3 regions of the Pseudomonas sp. 2024-210 genome follow, and region 1 is predicted to be linked to each of the others. Evidence: riboswitches for the same ligand, from Rfam matches in the RefSeq annotation. Region 1 holds a riboswitch; each other region holds the start of a gene.
The links. A riboswitch is a leader RNA that binds a small molecule or an ion and turns the genes downstream of it on or off. The one in region 1 is predicted to bind cobalamin.

Region 1 (7,916 bases):
GGTGATCCTGTCCATTCTGGCGATGATCATCTTGCCCCTGCCGCCCTTGCTGCTGGACATTTTGTTTACGTTCAACATTGCCATGGCGGTGCTGGTGTTGATGGTCAGCGTGTCCTCGAAAAGCCCGCTGGATTTTTCCCTGTTCCCCACCGTGATTCTGGTCACAACGCTGTTGCGCCTGACCCTCAACGTGGCGTCTACCCGTATTGTGCTGCTTGAAGGCCATACGGGCACGGGGGCCGCGGGTAAAGTGATTGAAGCCTTCGGTGAGGTGGTCATCGGCGGCAACTTTATTGTCGGCATGATCGTGTTTGTGATCCTGATGATCATCAATTTCATGGTGGTGACCAAAGGCGGCGAGCGTATTTCCGAGGTGACGGCGCGCTTCACCCTGGACGCCCTGCCCGGTAAACAAATGGCGATCGATGCAGACCTCAATGCCGGTTTGATTACTCAGGATCAGGCCAAACAGCGCCGTCAGACCATCGCCAAGGAAGCCGACTTCTACGGTGCGATGGACGGCGCTTCGAAGTTTGTACGCGGCGATGCAATTGCCGGCATCCTGATTCTCACCATCAACCTGTTTGGCGGCTTTGCCATTGGCATGTTCGTCTACGACTTGCCAGCCGGGCTGGCCTTCAAACAGTACGCGTTGTTGACCATCGGCGACGGTCTGGTGGCACAAATTCCGGCGTTGCTGCTGTCAACCGCCGCAGCCCTGATCGTGACGCGTATCAATGAGTCCGCCGAAATTACCACCCAGGTGCGTCGACAGTTGCTGGCCTCTCCCAGCCTGCTGTACACCGTGGCCGGCATTCTGCTGGTACTGGGCATTGTGCCGGGCATGCCGCATCTGGCCTTTCTCAGCTTTGCCGCGGTGGTGGCCGGGTTGGCGTGGTGTGTCTCGCGCTATCAATCCCCCGTGGAGGCGCAAGAACTCGACGCGGTCAGCGCACTCAGCGAATCCATGCAACACGAGCGTACCCACACTTTGGCGTGGGAAGACATTCCTCACGTTGAACGGCTGTCAGTGTCTCTGGGCTACAAATTGGTCGGGCTGGTCAACGAAGCAGCGGGCGCACCGTTGACACACCGGGTGCGCGGGTTGCGCCAGTCTTTGTCAGAAAACCTGGGGTTTCTGTTGCCTGAAATCCACATGCGCGACAGCTTGCGACTCAAAGCTGCCTTTTACTCGATCCATATCAATGGCGAGCAGATTGAGGGCGCCGAGGTGCATGCAGATCACTTGATGGCGATTGCATCGGCGCAGTTGTATGGCGAAATCGATGGGATTCTGGGCATTGATCCCGCCTACAAAATGCCGGTGGTGTGGATCAAGCCTGCCGATAAAAGCCGGGCACTTAACCTGGGTTATCAAGTGGTGGATTGCGCGGGCGTGGTGGCGACCCACCTGAACAAAGTGATTCGCGATCACCTGGCCGATATTTTCAAACACGACGATGTCGACCATCTGATGCAACGCCTAAGCGAAGTGGCGCCCAAACTGGCCGACAACCTTAAAGCGCAACTCAACTATACCCAGCAACATAAGGTGTATCGCCAGTTGCTGACCGAAAATATCTCACTGCGCGACATCGTCACGGTGGCCAGCGCCTTGGTCGAAAGCAGTGAAAACACCAAGGATCCAGTGCTGCTGGCGGCGGATGTACGCTATGCGTTGCGCCGCAACATCGTGGCCAGCATTACCGGGCGACGCGACGAAGTCAGTGTCTTTGTGTTGGATAACGCCCTCGAGAACACCTTGCTCGGCGCGCTGAGCATTGCGCAGCAAGCCGGGCCGGTGAGCCTGGACAACATTCCGGTGGAGCCGAACCTGCTTAACCAGCTGCAAAATGCCATGCCGATTGTCAAAGAGAAACTGCGCAAGGACGGCCACCCTCCGGTGCTGACTGTCATGCCGCAACTGCGCCCGCTGCTGGCCCGCTATGCCCGAGTGTTCAGCCCGGGACTGCACGTCCTGTCACAGAACGAAATTCCGGAAAACGTCAGCGTCAACATTGTCGGGACGCTGGGCTAGAACCCCTAACGGCGCCCCTTGCTGCCGATCTACTTATCCGACTTGATACTGGTCCAGGTACGGGTACGCACCCGCTCCAGTTTTTGCGGCAATGGCTTGACGATGTACAACGACTTCAAGGCCTCAGGGGTCGGTGTCAGGTTGGGGTTGTCGTTAATGTCCTTGTTGATCAACGCCAGCGCGTCTTTGTTGGCGTTGGGGTAGCCGAGGAAATCACTGATCCTGGCAATGACCTTGGGCTCCAGCAAGGTGTTCAGAAACTGGTGAGCCTCTTCAACGTTTTTGGCACTTTTAGGAATCGCAAAGGTGTCGAACCAGATGGGCGCCCCTTCTTTTGGCAAGCGCCAGTCAACCACTACGCCGTTACCGGCTTCCTTGGCGCGATTGGCAAACTGATAAAAGCTGCCCGAGTAACCGATGGCCACGCAAATATCACCATTGGCAATGTCGGTCATGTACTTGGCCGAATTGAAGTAGGTGACGTAGGGGCGGATTTTCATCATCAACGCCTTGGCCTTTTCATAGTCGGCCGGGTTTTCACTGTTGGGGTCCAGACCTAAGTAATGCAGTGCCAATGGCAGAATCTCCGAGGGCGAGTCGAGCATGGCCACACCGCAGGATTTGAGCTTTTCCATGTTCTCGGGTTTGAACACCAGGTCCCAACTGTCCACCGGCGCGTCGTCACCCAGCGCTGCCTTGACCTTCGCCGGGTTGAAGCCGATCAACACGGTGCCGACCATATACGGCACGGCGTATTGGTTCCCGGGGTCATTGGCTTCCAGCAACTTGAGCAAGGCCGGGTCTTGATGCTGCCAGTTGGGCAGTTTCGACTTGTCGAGCTTCTGGAATACCCCGGCCTTGATCTGGGTGTCGAGAAATTGATTGGACGGCACCACCAGGTCATAGCCCGAGTTGCCGGTCAGTAACTTGGCCTCAAGGGATTCATTGGTATCGAACGTGTCCCATATCACCTTGATGCCCGTCTGGCGGGCAAAGTCTTTGGGCACGGACGGCAGGATGTAGTCCGCCCAGTTGTACACCCGCAGTTCACGCTGTTCAGCGTGCACGGCAGCGGCTAGCAGCGACAGTGAACACACGGCGGCGCCGAGTAAATGTTTTATCGAGACCATGAATGAGTTCCCCAAAGTGGCGTGAGATCGCTACGAAATGAATCTGCGCTCGGTTATGCGGACTGCAACTGGCCAAGGGCACATCGGATATTTTTTGATTAATGTGTCTGCGCTTTAGATTCTTGCTGAGCACTTGGCCGGATCACAGTGGGAGACCGGCCAAAAAGGGATAGATTTGGCCAATGTGTGTGACCCGATTGGTATCTGCCACTGTTAAACAACCGCTGTAAGAGGGAGAACAGGAAGTTATTTACACTTAACGCCTTACAGCTTGATGGTCGCCGAGCTTTGATCTCGGGGTTGAGCACGATCAAAACTATCGGATCGGTTCACGGCAGCGCTGTTATCGGATGACAACCTCAATACGGATGTTATAAGGTAACAGCACTTTTGACCTACTCCTTGTTTGCGATCCCCTAATGACGACCACTGCCCATGCCCCGCCCTCACGTCAGCGCTTGCTGTCCATCGACGCCCTTCGCGGGTGTGTGATCCTGTTTATGCTGTTGGACCATGTGCGCGAAACCTTCTTTCTGCACCGCCAAGTCGCAGACCCTATGAACATAGAACTCACCGACCCCAGCCTGTTTTTCAGTCGCACCCTTGCCCACCTGTGTGCGCCAGTGTTCGTGTTGCTGACGGGCCTTTCAGCCTACCTGTTCGGTGAAAAATATCAGGGCACACGCGACGTTTCGGCGTTTCTGTTCAAACGCGGGCTGTTCCTGGTGGTGTTGGAGTTCACGCTGGTGAACTTCGCCTGGACCTTTCAATTCCCTCCCACCGTGATTTATCTGCAAGTGATTTGGGCCATTGGCGTCAGCATGATGGCTCTGGCGGTGCTGGTGTGGCTGCCGCGCCCTCTTCTGTTGCTACTGGCGATGATCATTATTGGCGGGCACAACCTGCTCGACACCGTCCATTTCCCGCAGGGTTCAGCCCTGCATGTGCCGTGGGCGGTGCTGCATGATCGCGGCTGGATCGAATTCTCAGAGACCCTGCGATTGCGCACGTCCTACCCGCTATTGCCGTGGATAGGCGTGATCGCGTTGGGCTACTGCCTGGGCCCGTGGTTTGCACGCAGCGCCTCGGCGAGCCAGCGTCAGCAGTACTTGTTGCGCTCGGGTCTGGGCGCCCTGCTCGGCTTTGTGTTGTTGCGATTACTCAATGGGTATGGCGAGGCTGCCTGGGTGGACCACGACCACTGGCTGGCCACGTTGATGAGCTTTTTCAATATCACCAAGTACCCGCCTTCTTTGCTGTTTCTGGCACTAACGCTGGGCGCAGGCTTTTTGCTGTTACTGGCCTTTGAACGGGCGCAACACCGTGCATGGGTTCGCACCCTCGCGGTATTTGGCGCTGCGCCCATGTTCTTTTACCTGCTCCATCTGTACGCGTTGAAAGTGCTTTATCTGATCGGCGTCGCGGTTTTTGGTCTCAATCAGGGCAGTTACTTTGGATTCGACAGTATCGTCGCCGTCTGGTTGATGGCTGTGTTGCTGGCTGCTGCGCTGTACATGCCCGTGCGCTGGTTTGCTGCGCTGAAAAGTCGGCGACGAGATATTTCATGGCTGAAATACTTCTGATAATGAGTTTTTCCCCTATCCACGACGTGTTCGTCTAACATGCCGCCGCCGGTCCCCAAACGGGATTAAAAGGGAATCCGAGGGGCTAACACAGCCCCAAACGGAACTGCCCCCGCAACTGTAGGTGCTGAGCCTGCTCCTTGAACGCCACTGGGTTACCCCCGGGAAGGCTGGAGCCGGGCGATGACGCATCAGTCAGGAGACCTGCCGGCATAGCAACACCTACTGACCGGCGGGGTGCCCGGGAAGGACATCCTTGCTGCGCGTGTCATTCACCTGACCGGCCTTGCTCTGCTTAAAAAGCCGTGCTCAACGATGTGTTTCCAGGCCGTACGCTCCCGCTCTGTGTACGATCCAAATGGAGATTGCATCATGATGCTGTACCGCGCCGCCGCCCTTGCCACCGCCTTGAGCATGCCTACCCTGACCCTGGCCGCTCCCACCCACTATCCATTGACGATAGAGAACTGTGGCACGGCGCTGACATTTCAACATGCCCCGCAACGCGCCGTGACCATCGGCCAGGCCGGGACTGAAATGCTTTATGCCTTGGGGTTGGGCGACAAGCTGGTCGGTACCTCGCTGTGGTTCAACGATGTCTCTCCCCTGTACCAAGCGCAGAACGACAAGGTTGAGCGTCTGGCAGACAACGATCCCAGTTTCGAAGCGGTGGTCGGCAAGCGCCCTGAACTGGTCGCCGTGCAGTTGGAGTGGATGGTCGGTCCACAAGGCGTGGTCGGCACCCGCGAACAGTTTCATGAACTCAACATCCCGACCTACTTGATGCCCTCCGATTGCGAGGGCAAAGACAATCTGGTCGGCGCCGACGGCACACGCCTGCAACCCTTTCGCATCGACAGCGTGTACAAAAGCATCAGCCAGTTGGCGCAGATTTTTGATGTGCAGGATCGCGGTGAGCAACTTAATGAAGTGCTCAAAGCGCGTCTGGAAAAATCCCTGGCCTCAATCAAGGGCAAAGACCTCAAGCACACCAGCGCGCTGTTCTGGTTCTCCAGTGCCGACCTCGACATCGACCCCTACGTGGCCGGTCGCAAGGGCATTCCTGACTTTATGCTCAACACGCTGGGCGTGCGCAATGTGGTGGAGTCCGATGAAGAATGGCCAACGGTTGGCTGGGAAACACTGGCCAAAGCCAACCCGACCTTTGTGGTCATCGCACGCATGGATCGCCGTCGCTTCCCCGCGGACGACTATGAGAAAAAGCTTGAATTTCTGCGCTCTGATCCAGTGACCCGCAACATGGATGCGGTCAAAAACAACCGCATCATCATTCTCGATGCCGACGCCATGCAGGCCAGCCTGCGTCTTTTTGACGGGTTTGAAACACTCGCAAACGCCATTCATGACAGCAACGCGGCGCAATGAGTGTGCGAATGCTGCCTTGGCTGGCGTCCTTGGCGATGTTGTTGCTGGCCATCCTTGCCGGAGTGGCCATTGGTGAAACCGCGATTGAGCCGGGCGTGGTGGTGCGGGTCCTGGCCAACAAAATGTGGGGCGCTGGCTATGTGCTGGACCCTATAGACGAAGGCATTGTGTGGAACTACAGACTGACCCGTGCACTGGTCGCTGCCGCCTGCGGTGCCGGGCTGGCCACCTGCGGGGTGGTGTTGCAGTCGTTATTGCGCAACCCTCTGGCCGATCCCTACCTGCTCGGCATTTCAGCCGGTGCCTCAACCGGCGCGGTATTGATTGCCTTGCTGGGCTTGGGTGCCGGGGCCATCAGCCTGTCGGCGGGTGCATTTGCAGGCGCCATTGGTGCTTTTTCACTGGTGGTATTGCTGGCCCGTGCCAGTGGCCCTGCTAACGGAACCGGCCAAATCATCCTGGCCGGCATCGCCGGTTCACAACTGTTCAACGCCATCACCGCTTTTTTGATCACTAAATCGGCCAGTGCCGAACAGGCGCGCGGCATTATGTTCTGGTTACTGGGCAATCTCAGCGGCGTGCGCTGGCCTTCGGTGTGGCTGGCCGTGCCGGTGGCACTGGCCGGGCTGGCGGTGTGCCTGTGGCACCGGCGGGCGCTGGATGCCTTTGCCTTTGGCAGTGATTCAGCCGCCTCACTGGGTATCCCGGTGCGCCGCATGCAGTTTCTGCTGATCAGTTGTACGGCGCTGATCACGGCTGTGATGGTCTCCATTGTCGGCTCAATCGGTTTTGTCGGGCTGGTCATCCCCCATGCTGCGCGCTTGCTATTGGGCACTGGCCATGGCCGGCTGCTGCCTGCCAGCGCGCTGGGTGGCGCCCTGTTTCTGATAGCGGCCGATATTCTTTCGCGCACCCTGATCAAGGGGCAAGTGATCCCCGTCGGTGTCGTCACAGCCTTGGTGGGCGCGCCGGTGTTTGTGTTGATACTGATAGGCCGCAGGAGTGCCCGATGACGGATGAGCGTGCGGTGCTGAGTTGCCACGACCTGAGTTACGCGGTGCGCGATTGCGTACTGTTAAACGGTATCAATCTGAAGGTTCGCGCTGGCGAGACGCTGGGCATTGTCGGCCCGAACGGTTCGGGAAAGTCGACCTTGATCAAGCTGCTGGCCAATCTACGTACCGCCAGTCAGGGCCAGGTGCTGCTGAACGGACAACCGCTGCAGGCAATGGCCAGGCGGCGTATTGCGCAGCAACTGGCCGTGGTCGAGCAACAGGCCGATACCCACGACGCCGTGAGTGTGTTCGAGGCCGTTGCACTGGGCCGCACACCTTGGCTGTCGGCGCTGCGCCCGTGGTCGGTGGAAGACACTGCCATCGTCGAACAAGCGCTTCGCGATGTGGACGTGAGCCATCTGCGCAGGCGGATTTGGCGCGACCTTTCGGGCGGTGAGCGTCAGCGCGTTCACATTGCCCGGGCCTTGGCCCAGCGTCCGCACATTCTGCTGCTGGACGAACCCACCAACCATTTGGACATCCTGCATCAGCTGTCTATTTTGAAGACCGTGCAGGATTTGACCGTCACCACACTGATCGCACTCCATGACCTTAACCAGGCGCTGAGTTGCGACCGCGTGGCGGTGTTAGAACGGGGGCAGTTGGTCGCTCTGGGCAAGCCATGTGATGTGCTGACCCCCCAACGCTTGCACGCCACATTTGGTGTACACGCCCATTATTTGACCGACCCTTTCGACGGGGCAAAGATTCTGCGTTTGCGCCC
Region 2 (7,916 bases), on a different contig from region 1:
CAAAGGCAAACAGGTTATCCAGCGTGGCCGCCATTTCAAAGGCGCCTTTGTAGCCGTGGCGCTTAACCCCGTCAATCCACTTGGGATTGGCTGCCCTTGAACGAATCACCCGGTTCAATTCTTCTTTGAGCGTACGAATTTTGGGCAAGTCCGGCTGGCTGTGATCACCGTGGTAGCTGGCCGCCTGTTCACCGCTCAAACTTTCGACCGCCGCCAGCATGCCTCCCTGAAACTGGTAGTAATCGTTGGAATCGAGCACGTCATGCTCACGGTTGTCCTGATTTTGCACCACGGCCTGCACCTGACTCAGGCGCTGAGCAAACTGGCCACGGGCGGCGGTGCCTTCATCACTGGCGCCATAGGCATACCCGCCCCAGTTCAGATACACCTCGGCCAGATCCTCTCGACTCTGCCACAACCGGCCATCAATGGCGTTTTGCACGCCTGCGCCATAGGCACCGGGTTTAGCACCAAAAATGCGCCACCCGGCCTGACGTGCCGCCACTTCCGGGCTCAGCCCTTCGCTTTCAAGTTGCGCACGCTCGCTGCGCACTTTCGCTGCCAACGGGTTCAGGTCATCCGGCTCATCCAGCGCTGCCACCGCCTGCACAGCCGCATCGAACAAACGGATCAGGTTGGCAAACGCGTCCCTGAAGAACCCGGACACGCGCAAGGTCACATCCACTCGGGGTCGATCCAGCAAGCTGACCGGCAAGATCTCGAAGTCATCGACCCGTTGACTGCCCGTCGCCCACACCGGGCGTACGCCCATCAAGGCCATCGCCTGAGCAATATCATCGCCGCCAGTGCGCATGGTTGCCGTGCCCCACACCGACAGGCCTAGCTGGCGCAGGTGGTCGCCGTGATCCTGCAAATGGCGTTCGAGAATCAGGTTGGCCGACTGAAAGCCAATCCGCCAGGCCGTGGTCGTGGGCAAATTGCGCACGTCCACGGAAAAGAAGTTACGCCCGGTGGGCAACACATCCAGTCGCCCACGACTCGGCGCACCGCTAGGCCCCGCCGGCACAAAACGGCCGCTCAAGGCGTCCAGCAAGCCCTGCATTTCCGCAGGGCCGCAGGCATCAAGCCGGGGTGCAACCACTTCCAGCAAGGCGTCGAAAATGGCGCGAACATCCGTCCATAGATCGCTGTCAGGTAGTTGCAGCTCACCCAGCAACGCTTGTTCGATCAACTGCGCAGCGTACAACTCAAGGCGCTCACGGGCATCCCCGGCGGTGCGCCACAACGAGTCGCAAACCGCTTGCAGCTCGGGGGGTTGCCGCGCAGTCCAGGGTTCAGCCAACGCACAGTCGAGTGGGTCAAAGCCCATCTCAAAAGCTTTGGCCAGGGCGCGTAATAGACTCGACTGCGCGCCCCGCCCATCGCCCCGTGGAATACGCAACAGGGCCAGTAAAGTGTCTATGCGCAAACGCCCGGCTGGCGATTCACCGAAGATGTGCAGACCGTCACGGATTTGTGATTCCTTGAGATCACACAAGTAGGTGTCCAGCCGGGGCAGCCAGATAGCCGCATCAGCGTCACTGTCGAGTTGTTCGTCAAGTTGCAGCTCGCGGTCGATCCGGGTTTCCCGTACCAGCTTGAGAATGTCGCGCTGCAATTCGCGGGCACGGCGCGGGTCCAGCAACTGCGCTTCGTAATACTCGTCGGCCAGCAGTTCCAGATCACGTAAAGGCCCGTAGGTTTCAGCCCGGGTTAGAGGCGGCATCAAGTGATCGATAATCACCGCTTGAGTGCGCCGCTTGGCTTGCGCACCTTCGCCGGGGTCGTTGACGATAAACGGATACACATTGGGCATCGGCCCAAGGATCGCGTCCGGCCAACAGTGCTCGGACAGCCCGACGCCCTTGCCCGGCAACCATTCCAGATTGCCGTGCTTACCGACATGCACCACTGCGTGAGCGCCGTAGGTGTGGCGCAGCCAGAAATAAAACGCCAGATAAGCATGCGGCGGCACCAGATCCGGATCGTGATACACCGCGCTGGCGTCAACCTGATAGCCACGCGCCGGTTGAATCCCGACAAAGGTCAGGCCAAAGCGCAGACCGGCAATCATCATTCGTCCGTCACGGAACATCGGATCACTGTGGGGCTCACCCCAGCGCTCGGTCACCGCTTGCCGATTGGCCTCGGGCAAGGCTTTGAACATCGCCAGGTACTCATCGAGCGCCAGACTTTGCAGGCACGGACGCAGATCGAGGCTGTCCAGGTCGTTACTCACCCCACCCAGCAACTGCGCAATCAACTCAGTGCCGCTGTCTGGTAACTGACAATCAAGCGGATACCCTTCAAGGTGCAAGGCCCGCAAGATATTCAGTGCGGCGGCCGGCGTGTCCAGTCCGACGCCATTGCCAATGCGGCCATCGCGGGTCGGATAGTTGGCCAGAATCAGGGCGATGCGCTTGTCCGCATTATCAACGCGGGCCAGCTCAATCCAGCGCCGGGCCAGTTCAGCGACAAAATCCATGCGCTCCGGTTGCGCTCGATAGCACACCACGTCCGACTGACTGCGCTCACTGCGCCAGGCCAGATCCTTGAAGCTGATCGGGCGGCTGATGATCCGCCCGTCCAGCTCAGGCAGCGCAATGTGCATGGCCAGGTCCCGAGGGCCGAGGCCTTGCTCACTGTCACGCCAGCCGGGTTCGTTATCCTGAGCGCAAATGGCTTGAATCACCGGGATATTGCGCCGGAACGGACGCAGGTGCGGCGCTTCCGGGCTGGACTGTGCAAAGCCGGTGGTGTTCAGAATGACACCCGCGTCCACCTCATCCAGCAGGTCCTGTACCACGGCCAAACAGCCCGGCTCTTTGAGGCTGGCCACCGCGATGGGCAAGGGATTGAGCCCCGCGGCCTGCAAACGTTGGCAAAACACGTCGACAAACGCGGTGTTGGCCGCTTGCAAGTGAGAGCGATAGAACAACACTGCGGCCACGGGTTGCCCGGCCAGCCAGTCGGCTTGCCAATGCGTGAGCTGCGGGCTGGAATGGGCCGGGTGATAGATCGCGGTACGCGGCAGGGTGTGTGGTTCGTCCCACTCATAGTCACGCCCCAACCATTGGCTGGCCAGGCAGCGATAGAGTTGCAACGCGTTATGCCGCCCGCCCTGACGCAAAAAATGCCAAAGCCGTTCACCCTCTTCTGCAGGCACAGTGCTTAGACCGCTGAGTTCCGGGTCGGGGCGATCATCGCCCGGCACCAGAATCAACGTGACGCCGCGTTCAGCCAGTTGCATGAGGCGCTCAATGCCATAGCGCCAATAGCCAATGCCGCCGTGCAACGACAGCAGTATCACCTTCGCGTGTTGGAGCACCTGATCAACGTAAAGGTCGACCGAGCCATGGTTTTGCACCTGCATCGGGTTGGCCAGACGCAGGCTTGGATAATCTTCAGGCAACTGCTGCGCCGCTTCGGCCAGCAGTGCCAGGCTTGAATCGCCACTGCACAGGATCACCAGCTCGGCAGGTGTCTGGCCTAAATCGGCAATGTTATCGTCCGATACAAAGCCACCGGGCTGAGTCCTGAGCAAATGCATGGCTTATACGCTCAACGCTGTACGCAAGGTGGATTCGAGCAATGCGGCGTCAAGGTCTTGACCGATCAATACCAGCTTGGTGTTGCGCGCCTCATCGGCGCCCCAGGCACGGTCGAAGTGTTTGTCAAAACGCGTGCCCACGCCCTGTATCAGCAACCGCATCGGCTTGCCCGGGATCGCAGCGAAACCCTTGACCCGCAGAATGCCGTGCTTAACCACCAGCGCGTTCAAGGCGTCCATCAACAGGCGCTCTTCAGCTTGCGGCAGTTCGATGGAGATGGAGTCAAACGCATCGTGGTCGTGATCGTCATGGTCATCATCGCCATCGTGATGATGATCATGGTGACTGTGACGGCCATCAATATGGTCTTCAGAACCCGCACCCAGCCCCAGCAACACGTCCAGTGGCAAGCGACCGCTGCTGGCCTCAATGACTTTCACCGCCGGTGGCAGTTCTTCAGCGACTTCGGCGCGCACTTTGGCCAGGTCCTCAGGGCTGATCAGATCGGCCTTGTTGAGGATCACCAAGTCAGCGCTGGCCAGTTGGTCTGCAAAGAGTTCGTGCAGGGGCGATTCGTGGTCAAGATTGGGGTCAAGCTTGCGCTGGGCATCGACTTGATCCGGAAAGGCCGCGAATGTACCGGCCGCCACGGCAGGGCTGTCGACCACGGTAATCACGGCATCTACCGTACAGGCGCTGCGGATTTCCGGCCATTGGAAGGCTTGCACCAAAGGTTTTGGCAGGGCCAGGCCAGAGGTTTCGATCAGGATATGGTCGATATCCCCACGCCGGGCTACCAACTCGCGCATCACCGGAAAGAACTCTTCCTGCACGGTGCAGCACAAACAACCGTTGGCCAGTTCATAGACCCGACCGTTGGCCTCTTCTTCGGTACAACCGATGGAGCATTGCTTGAGGATTTCACCGTCGATGCCCAACTCGCCGAATTCATTGACGATCACGGCAATGCGACGGCCTTGAGCGTTGTCCAGCATATGGCGCAGCAAGGTGGTTTTGCCCGAGCCGAGAAAGCCGGTGACGATGGTGACGGGGGTTTTGGCCAGTGTTTTCATCGGATGCCCTTTGGCAAAGCGGCGGGCATACGGGACGACATCGCGGGCCTGAGCGCGCGGGTTTTCGCCACCGGATCACCCCGCCCGGTTGAAATAAAAATCTGTCACGAGGCAGGTCTCCTGGCTTACGGCTGGGCGTCAGCCAAAGGCTGCGCCCTACTCTGCGCCTTCCCGCGTATGACGCAGTGGCATTGCACAGTAATCGACCGTTTACAGTTGCGGGGGCAGCCGCGGCATACCGCGTTCCCTTCTTAGCTTCGCAGTGCGAAGAACCTCGAAAGCGCAAGGCTACGCAGTGCCATGTAACAGGTCAATGCCAGTCGGTATCGAGGGGCGCGTTGTGTTCTAATTGCCGCCTTTTTTCGTCCTCTGCGCTTCAAGGATCTGTCCATGCCGTCCACCCCGCAAACCCGCGTCCTGATCATTGGCTACGTGTGGCCCGAACCACGCTCCTCAGCGGCGGGTGGGCACATGATGCAGATCATCGAGAGCTTTTTGCAGGAAGGCTGGCACATCACCTTCAGCAGCCCGGCAGGGATTGGTGAACACAAGGCCGATCTGGCCACACTGGGCATCGATGAAGTGAACATCGAGCTGAATAACAGCAGCTTTGACGCTTTTATCACTGAACTGGCCCCCGACATCGTGCTGTTCGACCGTTTCATGATGGAAGAGCAGTTTGGCTGGAGGGTCGAGAAACACTGCCCGGGTGCATTGCGCGTGCTGGAAACCTCCGACCTGCAAAGCCTGCGTGACGCCCGCCAGCAACAGCTCAAGGCACGGCTCAAGCACAGCCCCGAGCAAGACGACTTCAGCAGCCTGTTCGCCCCGGCCCCCCGCGAAACCTATGAGCACATGGCGGATGCGGACCTGGCGCAGCGAGAAGTGGCCGCGATTTACCGCAGCGACCTCAACCTGATGATTTCCGAGTACGAAATCGACTTGCTGGTGGAGCACTTCAACGTTCCCAAAGCATTGCTGCACTGGTGCCCGCTCATGGTCGACCACGTGCCGCAGACCTACGTGCCCTATGAACAGCGTCAGCACTTCCTGAGTATTGGCAACTTCCGCCACGCGCCGAACTGGGACGCGGTGTTATGGATGAAGACCCATATCTGGCCCTTGATTCGCCAGCAACTGCCCACCGCGCAACTGCATGTCTATGGTGCCTACACCCCGCCTAAAGCCACCGCCCTGCACAACCCGGCCCAAGGGTTTCACGTGCTCAACTGGGCCGAAGATGCGCTGGCCGTCATGAGTAACGCTCGCGTTTGCATGGCGCCGTTGCGGTTTGGCGCAGGGATCAAAGGCAAAATTGCCGATGCCATGCTCTGCGGCACGCCTAATGTGACCACACCGGTTGGCGCGGAAGGCATGCACGGCGACTTGCCGTGGGCCGGGGCCATTGAACAGAGCGCCAGCGCGATTGCTGCCGCCGCGATTGACCTCTACCAAAACCCGCAGGCCTGGCAGCAGGCCCAACAACACGGGCAGAAGCTGCTGGCTGAGCGGTACTTGCAGTCGAGCCACGGCCCGGCGCTGGTTGAACGCATCAAAGCCTGCCGCGCCGAGCTTGAACAGCACCGGCGCAACAACTTCACCGGGGCAATGCTGCGACACCACCAGCATAAAAGTACGCAATACATGTCGCAGTGGATCGAAGCGAAAAACCGCCTTCAGGATTGATCCCAGATGTGCAGCAACACTTGGGTGAAGGAAGGTTCAAGCACGCGGTTACCATGACCGCTGAGATGATTGGAGTCGAAAAACAGCGGCTTGCCCAATGGATCAAAGGCCGAACACTGATCGCGGTCTGGCCAAGGGCCCAGTCCTGGTCTTGCAACTCCGGGATTCGCAGTGACGCCAAAAAAACAATGTCTCCCGGCTTGGCCCGGGCTTCAATTTCCTATAATCGAGAAGTCTGCTTCCTCTTTGATGGCGGTCGGCGATGTTCAAGGCCGCCTGATTAGGTACGTATCCATAATCCAGCCTTTGCGCTGTCGGGCTTGCTCGCGGGCTGTTTTGATCTTTTCACACACGTCCGCCAGCTTGCCGGCAATCAGGATTTCATCGTCGGTGCCAATGTAGGCGCCCCAGTAAATATCGACGTCTTCACCGACAAACGCCTGAAACGCACAGTGGGCATCGAGCATGACCACCACGTTGTCCAGGTCCTCAGCCACCAGGCGTCGCCCCGTGGTGATACGAATCGGCTGGCCAATTTCATTGAGTGGTACACGATGCCGGGCGGCCAGTGCTTGCACGCTGCTGATGCCAGGAATCACTTCATAATCAAAATCGCTGCAGCCATTGGCCCGAACCCGATCCAGAATGCGCAACGTGCTGTCGTATAAGCACGGCTCGCCCCAAAGCAGGAAGGCGCCGCACTCCCCTTCTGTCAGTTCTTCCTCGATCAGACGTGTAAACACTTCGGCCCGTTGTTCGTGCCAGTCTTCGACCCCTTGGGTGTACGACGGCGTAGCACTGTCGCGCTGAGGATCACTGACCTGCACCACGCGGTAGTTCGGTTCCTCGATATAGCGTTGGCAGATCTCCAGCCGCAGCCTGACCAGGTCCTCGGTGGTCTGGCCCTTGTCCAGAACAAAGAACACCGAGGCACGGTTCAGCGCATTGATCGCCTGGACGGTGATGTGCTCCGGGTTGCCTGCGCCGATACCGATTAAAAGCAGTGTTTTCATCCAATCGTGCCCTTTATGTGGAGGAACATTAACCGGCGCTGGCAGGACGCTGGTGAAGTCGGCATGATCTGGCCCATAACTACTCTAGTAAGCACTTAACCATGACGCGACTCGCCCGAGCGACTGACCCGTCTTATGAACTGATGGACGATCATAACGGTCTGTCGATCATTTACCGCCAGCATGGTTTCCCATGCCCCTTGGTACGCTGGCATTTTCACAAAGAATACGAACTGCACCTGATCACCGCCAGCAGCGGCAAAGTCTTCGTGGGCGACTATATCGGCAACTTTCATCCCCAGACGCTGTTTCTGACCGGGCCCAATCTGCCCCATAACTGGATCAGCCAGATTGGAGAACATGAAGTGGTGCCAAACCGCGACATGCTGGTCAATTTCACCGATGAGTTACTGGAAAGCGCCAGCCAAGTCTTTGCCGAACTGAAAGGCCTGACGCCGCTGCTGGAGCGTGCTCAATACGGTATCGAGTTCCGTTGCCCCGCCACCCTTGAACAGGTAACAGCGCTGATGCACGCCATCGCCGACTCCAGCGGCGTCACCCGCCTGGGGCACTTTCTGATCCTGCTGCAACGG
Region 3 (7,916 bases), on a different contig from region 1:
GGATTTACCTGGGTGATGACCAGTTTATCCACTCCAGCAGCCGCCGCAGCGGCGGTGTGCGGATCGATAATCTCGGGGATTCCTACTGGAGCAAGACCTTTATTGAGGCCAAACGGGCCTTGGCGATGGCACCCGCCAATCCTGCGAGCGTAGTTGCCCGCAAGTAAAGTTAAAGTCTTACTTGAAGTTTGCCCTCTAAGGGCTAGAATTCAGTCGCAATGTTAAATTCTTGAAGCCGCGAAGGTGCCCCCTGACGCGGCTTTGGGTTTCGCGGCCACCGTTGCCGTATCCAGAATCAGGATGTTCTGTTTATGTCGACCATGGCCCGCGCGACTCTTTTGACTCTAGCAGCACTGCTCAGTGCCTGCGCCAATAACCCACCACCTGCCCCTGTGGCCACGCCAGTTGTGTTCAGCACGGCGCCGGAAGAAACCTCGCCGATTGCCGCTGACGTGTTGTTTCGTGCGTTCAGTTTGGTCGGAACGCCCTATCGTTGGGGCGGCAATACCCCTGATTCAGGATTTGATTGCAGCGGGTTGATCAAGTACGTCTATAACGACATGGCAGGCATATCGTTGCCACGCACGACGCGCGAAATGATCGTGATGCGGGCGCAGAATGTGGGCAAGGACAAATTGCAAACCGGCGATCTGCTGTTCTTCGCCACCAACGGTGGTTCACAGGTCAGCCACGCTGGAATCTATGTCGGAGAAGGCCGTTTCGTCCATGCGCCTGCTACCGGCGGCACAGTCAAACTGGACAGCCTGTCCAAGGCCTATTGGCAAAAAGCCTATCTGAACGCCAAACGCGTGTTGCCGACCGAGCAGCATCTGGCGCGTCTTCCGTAAGCAGGTGAAAGCCTTTGAGCCCAACCCTCTCCCATAGGGGGAGGGCTAGGGGTGGCTAGCAGAGTGCCTACTTCGGTGACACACGCCACACGGTGTTGCCCACATCATCGGCAACCAACAAGTCCCCTCGTTTATCAATCACCACGCCCACTGGCCGCCCTTGGGCTTTTTCATCCGCATTCAGAAAACCTGTCAACACATCAACCGGCATCCCGCTAGGTTTACCCCCGGTAAATGGCACAAAAATCACCTTATAGCCACTGTGCGGTTTGCGGTTCCATGAACCGTGCTGGCCTACAAATGCGCCCTCCTTAAAGTCGGATAACTGGCTGCCTTGGGCAAAGGTCAGGCCCAGCGAAGCGGTGTGCGGGCCCAAAGCGTAATCAGGAGCAATCGCTTTGGCGACTAACTCCGAATCCTGCGGGTTGACTCGAGTGTCCACATGCTGCCCGTAATAACTGAAAGGCCAGCCGTAGAACCCGCCGTCTTGCACCGACGTCATGTAATCGGGCACTAGATCGCTACCGATTTCGTCTCGCTCATTCACCGCCGTCCAGAGCTTGCCTGTCTTGGGTTCCAAAGCCATGCCATTGGGATTACGCAATCCGGACGCGAAAATTCGATGGTTGCCAGTGGCCCGATCAACTTCCCAGATCGCGGCTCGACCTTCTTCCTTGTCCAGACCGTTCTCGCCAACATTGCTGTTAGAGCCCACGCTCACATACAGTTTTTTACCGTCCGGGCTGGCGATAACGTTTTTGGTCCAATGATGGTTGAGCGGGCCACCGGGAAGTTCGACAACCGTGATCGGTTTAGCACTGATGGACTGTTCACCCTCCTGGTAGGGGAAGCGCAACAGCTTATCCGAGTCAGCGACATACAAATCGTTACCCACCAAGGTCATCCCGAATGGGGAATTCAAGTTTTCGATAAACACAGAGCGGGTATCGGCAATGCCGTCCTGATTTGTGTCGCGCAACAGCGTGATTCTGTTTGCGCTGGGGACGCCAGCACCCGCCCGCCCCATGACTTTCTCCATCACCCAGCCCCGAATGCCTTTGCTGTCTCCAGGCTTGGGTGGGGCATTGGTTTCTGCCACCAACACATCGCCATTTGGAAGGACGTAGAGCCAGCGTGGGTGATCGAGATTCTGGGCAAATGCAGCAACCTTCAAGCCTTGAGCTGCGACAGGTGTCGCACCGGCAGGCCAGCCTATGGCAGGTGCAATATTGACTGTCGGGATCAGCGTTTTGTTGGGCTCAGGCAGTGCCGGGGAGGGCCCGGAACCGTCACTCACCTGCAAAGTAGAACTTTCACCACAGGCCGCTAAACCGGCCGCTAAAAGAATGACCGCCGCATTTGTTAATTTGGTCATGAGAAATATCCGTCGAGTAGAGGGTATACATCGATAGAGAGGGGACGTGGAGAAATAGTTCAGGAGGGAGGAGCCCTGGAACAAAATGAGTAGGCAGTGGTTTTTTTAGGTGTGAAAGGTTGTGCGTGTCTTGCAGCGACTTTGTTGTCTGTGTAAGTGCCTCTGTCGTTTTATTGAAAACCGTTAACGTCTCATTCATTGCCTTTTCCAGCTGAGAATTCCTACGATTTTTTTTCAACTGTAGCTGACAACTAATCTGGCGTGTGTATTCGTCGGGTACCTCGTTTTACGTTCAAGCTATGGCTTCAATTGACGCTCCATCCCCAACCCTCTAACCTTCGCGGCTTGTTTCAGGTGCTCTGCAACCCATGGTTGGCCGAGTGAAACAGGGAAGCCGGTGAAGACGACTGTGATCACCACAGCGACCACGATCCCGGCGCTGCCCCCGCAACGGTAAATGAGTGAAAACTGCGCAGCGTGCCACTGTGGACAGCCACGGGAAGGCGTGCAGTCAAGGATTGTTCTATTAATGAACGATCCGCTTATGAGCCCGGAGACCGGCCTGATTCATCCAGCACTCTCGCGGCGGGCGATGCAGTGTGATTTGTGACGAATTTCCCCCGCCTCCCGTTTGCTTAATTCAGCCCCAACGGAGAGCTGCCATGAATGAATCCCCTGAACGTGATGAGCGTCACCTGGCGCGTATGCTGCGCAAAAAAGCAGTTATGGATGAGCGCATTGCCAGCTCGCCAAACGAATGCGGCTTGCTGCTGGTATTGACCGGCAATGGCAAAGGCAAAAGCAGCTCAGCGTTTGGCATGCTGGCCCGGGCCATGGGCCACGGCATGCAATGCGGCGTTGTGCAGTTCATCAAGGGTCGCAACAGCACCGGCGAGGAGATTTTCTTCCGCCGCTTCCCTGAGCAAGTGCGGTATCACGTCATGGGCGAAGGTTTTACCTGGGAGACTCAGGACCGCCAGCGTGACATCGCGGCCGCCGAAGCGGCGTGGGAAGTGTCCCGCGAAATGCTGCGCGACCCGGCGATCGGCCTGGTGGTCCTGGATGAACTGAATATTGCGCTCAAGCACGGTTACCTCGACCTTGAGCAAGTATTGAGCGACCTGCAAGCCCGGCCGCCGATGCAGCATGTGCTGGTCACAGGCCGTGGCGCCAAACCTGAACTGATTGATCTGGCCGATACGGTGACTGAAATGGGCGTGATCAAACACGCTTTTCAGTCCGGTATCAAAGCCCAGAAAGGCATCGAATTGTGAGTGTTGAAGCATGAGAGAGTCGCGTCATTGCCCAGCGGTGTTGATCGCCGCACCGGCCTCCGGTCAGGGCAAGACCACCGTTACCGCCGCCTTGGCCCGTTTGCATCGCAATCAGGGGCGTAAGGTTCGAGTGTTTAAATGTGGCCCGGATTTTCTCGACCCGATGATCCTCGAGCGTGCCAGTGGTGCGCCGGTGTATCAGGTGGATTTGTGGATGGTGGGGGCCGATGAAAGCCGTCGCCTGTTGTGGGAAGCAGCCGCTGAGGCCGACCTGATTCTGATCGAAGGCGTGATGGGCTTATTTGACGGCACGCCGTCGAGTGCCGATCTGGCCCGACATTTCGGGGTGCCGGTGCTGGGTGTGATTGATGGCACGGCCATGGCCCAGACCTTTGGCGCACTGGCGTTGGGGCTGGCGCGTTATCAACCTGACCTCCCTTTTGCCGGGGTGTTGGCCAACCGAGTGGGCACGGTGCGCCATGCGCAGTTGCTGGAAGGCAGTTTAACCGAAGGTTTACGCTGGTATGGTGCGCTGTCCCGCGAGACCGGGATTGAGTTGCCCAGTCGTCATTTGGGCTTGGTACAAGCCAGCGAGCTGAATGACCTGGATGCCCGTCTCGACGCGGCGGCCAATGCCTTGGCCAGTACCTGCGAGGTAGCGCTGCCACCTGCAGTGACGTTTGACGCGCCCGAATCTGTTGTCGTTGAGCCCCTGTTGGCTGGCGTACGTATTGCCGTGGCCCGTGATGAAGCGTTTGCCTTCACTTATGGCGCAAGCTTGGCGTTATTGCGAGAGATGGGCGCTCAATTGCTGTTCTTCTCACCGATTCGCGATACTCAATTACCGGAAGCGGACAGCCTGTATTTACCCGGCGGCTATCCCGAGCTGCATCACCTTGAACTGTCACGCAATCGCCCCATGCTGGAAGCGATACGCGCCCACCATGCCAGTGGCAAGCCTTTGCTGGCTGAATGCGGTGGCATGCTTTATCTGCTCGATGCCCTGACCGACGTAGAAGGCCAGCGAGCTGAGCTGGTGGGGTTGCTGGCCGGTGAGGCAACCATGCAAAAACGACTGGCGGCGCTGGCATTGCAAGCCGTCGAACTCCCTGAAGGGCTGTTGCGTGGTCACACCTACCATCACTCGCTGACCAGTACAGAACTTGCACCCATTGCCCGGGGCTTGAGCCCCAATGGCGGGCGCGGTGCAGAAGCGGTGTATCGCGAAGGGCGCATGACCGCGTCTTATGTGCACTTTTACTTTCCGTCCAACCCCCAGGCCATTGCCGCGTTATTTGCGCCGTGCGCCGTGAAGGTGTCATGAGTAACAACGCATTTAGCCCCCAAGAGCGGGCTGCTGTTTACCGAGCGATCGCCGAGCGCCGTGACATGCGCCACTTCAGTGGCGGCAGCGTGGCACCTGAACTGCTGTCGCGTTTGCTTGAGGCGGCGCATCAGGCGCCCAGTGTGGGACTGATGCAACCCTGGCGGTTTATCCGCATCACCGATCGTCCTTTGCGCGGCAAGATTCAAGCGTTGGTCGAGGAGGAGCGAGTGCGTACCGCCGAGGCGTTGGGTGAGCGTTCCGATGAGTTTATGACGCTCAAGGTGGAAGGCATCAACGATTGCGCCGAGGTCTTGGTGGCAGCGTTGATGGATGACCGCGACAAGCATATTTTTGGCCGCCGCACCCTGCCGGAAATGGACATGGCGTCGTTGTCGTGCGCCATTCAAAACCTGTGGCTGGCAGCTCGTGTCGAAGGCTTGGGCATGGGCTGGGTCTCTTTGTTTGAGCCTCAAGCCCTTGCGGACCTGCTGGGTTTGCCCGCAGGTGCCAAGCCTCTGGCTGTGCTCTGCCTGGGGCCAGTCGAAGCGTTTTACCCGGCGCCGATGCTGGTGCTGGAAGGGTGGGCGCAAGCGCGTCCTCTGAGCGAGTTGGTGTATGAGAATTATTGGGGAGTCAGTGCATGAGTGTGGCCTTGCTGTGCGTGGCCGGGGTGGCGATGGATGCGCTGCTCGGTGAACCCAAACGCTGGCATCCGCTGGTGGCGTTCGGCCGTATGGCCGAGCGTATCGAACGGCGCTTCAACTCCGGCGGACGTGGCTGGCGCAGTCATGGTGTAACGGCTTGGGTGCTGGCAGTGCTGCCTTTGACGGTACTGGCAACCGCCTTGTCATGGCTGCCTTACATCGGTTGGTTAGTGGATATTGTGGCGCTGTATTGCGCGCTGGGTATGCGCAGCCTCGGTGAGCACGTGCAACCGGTGGCTCAAGCATTGCGCTGCCATGATCTGGATGAGGCGCGCACGCGAGTCGGCTATTTGGTCAGTCGTCAGACCAGTGAGCTGGACGCCACCGAGGTGGCCCGTGCAGCGACTGAGTCGGTGCTTGAAAACGGCAGTGATGCAGTGTTCGCAGCCCTGTTCTGGTTTGTCGTGGCGGGCGCGCCGGGCGTGGTGCTCTATCGTCTGAGCAACACACTGGATGCCATGTGGGGCTATCGCAATGAGCGCTTCGAGCGTTTTGGCTGGGCGGCGGCGCGCATTGACGATGTGCTGAACTATATTCCTGCGAGGTTGGTGGCGTTGACTTACGCCGTGTTGGGCAAAACTAGGCTCGCCATGAAGTGCTGGCGCACACAGGCGCCAAAATGGGACAGCCCCAACGCTGGCCCGGTCATGGCCGCGGGTGCGGGTGCATTGGCGGTTGAGCTGGGTGGTCCCGCGATTTATCACGGTGAGCTGCACGAGCGCCCGCAACTGGGTGAAGGCGCGCCCGCTGACGCCGACGCCATTGACCGGGGCTGGCAACTGGTGCAACGCGGTGTGTGGTTATGGTTATTGATTCTGTGCGTGGGGAGTGAATTCTATGCTTGAACACGGTGGCCGTTTACGTCAGGCAGTCCTTCATTACGGCATTGCCGAGTCGGACTGGCTGGACTTGTCCAGCGGTCTGGCTCCTTGGCCCTTTGCCATACCGGACATTCCCGACCGTGCCTGGGCGCGGTTGCCAGAATCGGATGACGGTCTGGAGCACGCCGCCTGTGCTTACTATGGTGCGCCGAACGTTCTGCCGGTGCCAGGTTCGCAATGTGCGATTCAACTGCTTCCGCGTCTGCGCCGCAGCGGCAAGGTTGGCGTACTGTCGCCGTGCTATGCCGAACACGCTGAAGCGTGGCGGCGCAGTGGGCACATCGTGCGGGAAATCATGGAAGAAGAAGTCGATTTTTACCTTGAAACACTGGATGTGCTGGTGGTGGTCAACCCCAACAACCCCACGGGTTTGAAGCTGTCTCCCGAACGTTTGCTTGAATGGCATGCACGGCTGGCCCAGCGCGGGGGCTGGCTGGTGGTTGACGAGGCATTTATGGATAACACGCCTGATCTGAGCCTGGCGACCCATAGCTGGCGAACCGGGCTGATTGTGCTGTGTTCGTTTGGAAAGTTTTTTGGTCTGGCGGGCGTTCGTCTGGGCTTTGTGCTGGCTGAACTCAAACTGCTCAAGTTGCTGGCCGAACAGGTCGGGCCTTGGGCGGTCAGTGGGCCGACGCGGATTGTCGGCAAGGCATGCCTGCTCGACAGGGATGCCCAGCAACGCCAGCGTGAGCGCAGCGAACTGGCTGGCGCCCGTCTGGCGCGCTTGCTCAGTGCGCACGATTTACTGCCACAAGGCGGCTGTGCGCTGTTCCAGTGGTTGATCACGCCCCATGCTGACCGGCTTTACGAATTTATGGCGCAACGCGGCATTTTGCTGCGTCTGTTCCCCCACAACAGCAGTGTGCGCTTCGGCTTGCCCGCCACCGAAGGCGATTGGCTGAGGCTGGAGCAGGCGTTGTTGGCGTACACCAAGGAAAGTCCATGAGCACATTGATGGTGCAAGGCACCACCTCCGATGCCGGTAAAAGCACGCTGGTCACGGCATTGTGCCGCTGGCTGACACGCCAGGGCGTGCGCGTGGTGCCGTTCAAACCCCAGAACATGGCGCTGAACAGTGCCGTGACCGCAGAGGGCGGTGAGATTGGTCGCGCTCAGGCTGTGCAGGCACAGGCGGCCGGGCTGGCACCGCACACAGACATGAACCCGGTGTTGCTCAAGCCTAACAGCGACACTGGCGCGCAGGTGATTATCCATGGCCGTGCGGTCACCAGCATGAATGCCGTGGCGTATCACGATTACAAAGCCATCGCCATGCAGGCGGTACTGGCCTCGCATCAACGTTTGTGTGAGCAATTCCCTGTGGTGATGGTTGAAGGCGCAGGGTCGCCGGCCGAGATCAACCTTCGAGCCGGTGATATTGCCAATATGGGCTTTGCCGAAGCGGTCGACTGCCCGGTGATCCTGATCGCGGACATCAACCGCGGCGGGGTCTTTGCGCATCTGGTCGGAACCCTCGAGTTGCTCTCGCCCACTGAACAGGCTC

Region 2: linked by a shared signal. The riboswitch ahead of cobW (cobalamin biosynthesis protein CobW) and the one ahead of ACI7MX_RS18070 (ABC transporter substrate-binding protein) in region 1 are both predicted to bind cobalamin.
Region 3: linked by a shared signal. The riboswitch ahead of cobO (cob(I)yrinic acid a,c-diamide adenosyltransferase) and the one ahead of ACI7MX_RS18070 (ABC transporter substrate-binding protein) in region 1 are both predicted to bind cobalamin.

Annotation. Positions count from the first base shown of each region.
Region 1 is NZ_JBJGEJ010000014.1:100,606-108,521, reverse strand. It holds gene ACI7MX_RS18085 (flagellar biosynthesis protein FlhA) at 1-2,038, shown strand, start outside; gene ACI7MX_RS18080 (polyamine ABC transporter substrate-binding protein) at 2,068-3,168, opposite strand; gene ACI7MX_RS18075 (DUF1624 domain-containing protein) at 3,588-4,751, shown strand; cobalamin riboswitch at 4,784-4,978, shown strand; gene ACI7MX_RS18070 (ABC transporter substrate-binding protein) at 5,124-6,137, shown strand; gene ACI7MX_RS18065 (FecCD family ABC transporter permease) at 6,146-7,150, shown strand; gene ACI7MX_RS18060 (ABC transporter ATP-binding protein) at 7,147-7,916, shown strand, end outside.
Region 2 is NZ_JBJGEJ010000012.1:63,061-70,976, forward strand. It holds gene cobN (cobaltochelatase subunit CobN) at 1-3,550, opposite strand, end outside; gene cobW (cobalamin biosynthesis protein CobW) at 3,554-4,624, opposite strand; cobalamin riboswitch at 4,717-4,916, opposite strand; gene ACI7MX_RS16625 (glycosyltransferase) at 5,015-6,310, shown strand; gene ACI7MX_RS16630 (SGNH hydrolase domain-containing protein) at 6,301-6,453, opposite strand; gene cobF (precorrin-6A synthase (deacetylating)) at 6,577-7,323, opposite strand; gene ACI7MX_RS16640 (AraC family transcriptional regulator) at 7,425-7,916, shown strand, end outside.
Region 3 is NZ_JBJGEJ010000005.1:253,378-261,293, forward strand. It holds gene ACI7MX_RS10090 (C40 family peptidase) at 1-167, shown strand, start outside; gene ACI7MX_RS10095 (C40 family peptidase) at 312-848, shown strand; gene ACI7MX_RS10100 (PQQ-dependent sugar dehydrogenase) at 916-2,223, opposite strand; cobalamin riboswitch at 2,559-2,804, shown strand; gene cobO (cob(I)yrinic acid a,c-diamide adenosyltransferase) at 2,886-3,497, shown strand; gene ACI7MX_RS10110 (cobyrinate a,c-diamide synthase) at 3,508-4,821, shown strand; gene bluB (5,6-dimethylbenzimidazole synthase) at 4,818-5,468, shown strand; gene cbiB (adenosylcobinamide-phosphate synthase CbiB) at 5,465-6,373, shown strand; gene cobD (threonine-phosphate decarboxylase CobD) at 6,366-7,358, shown strand; gene ACI7MX_RS10130 (cobyric acid synthase) at 7,355-7,916, shown strand, end outside.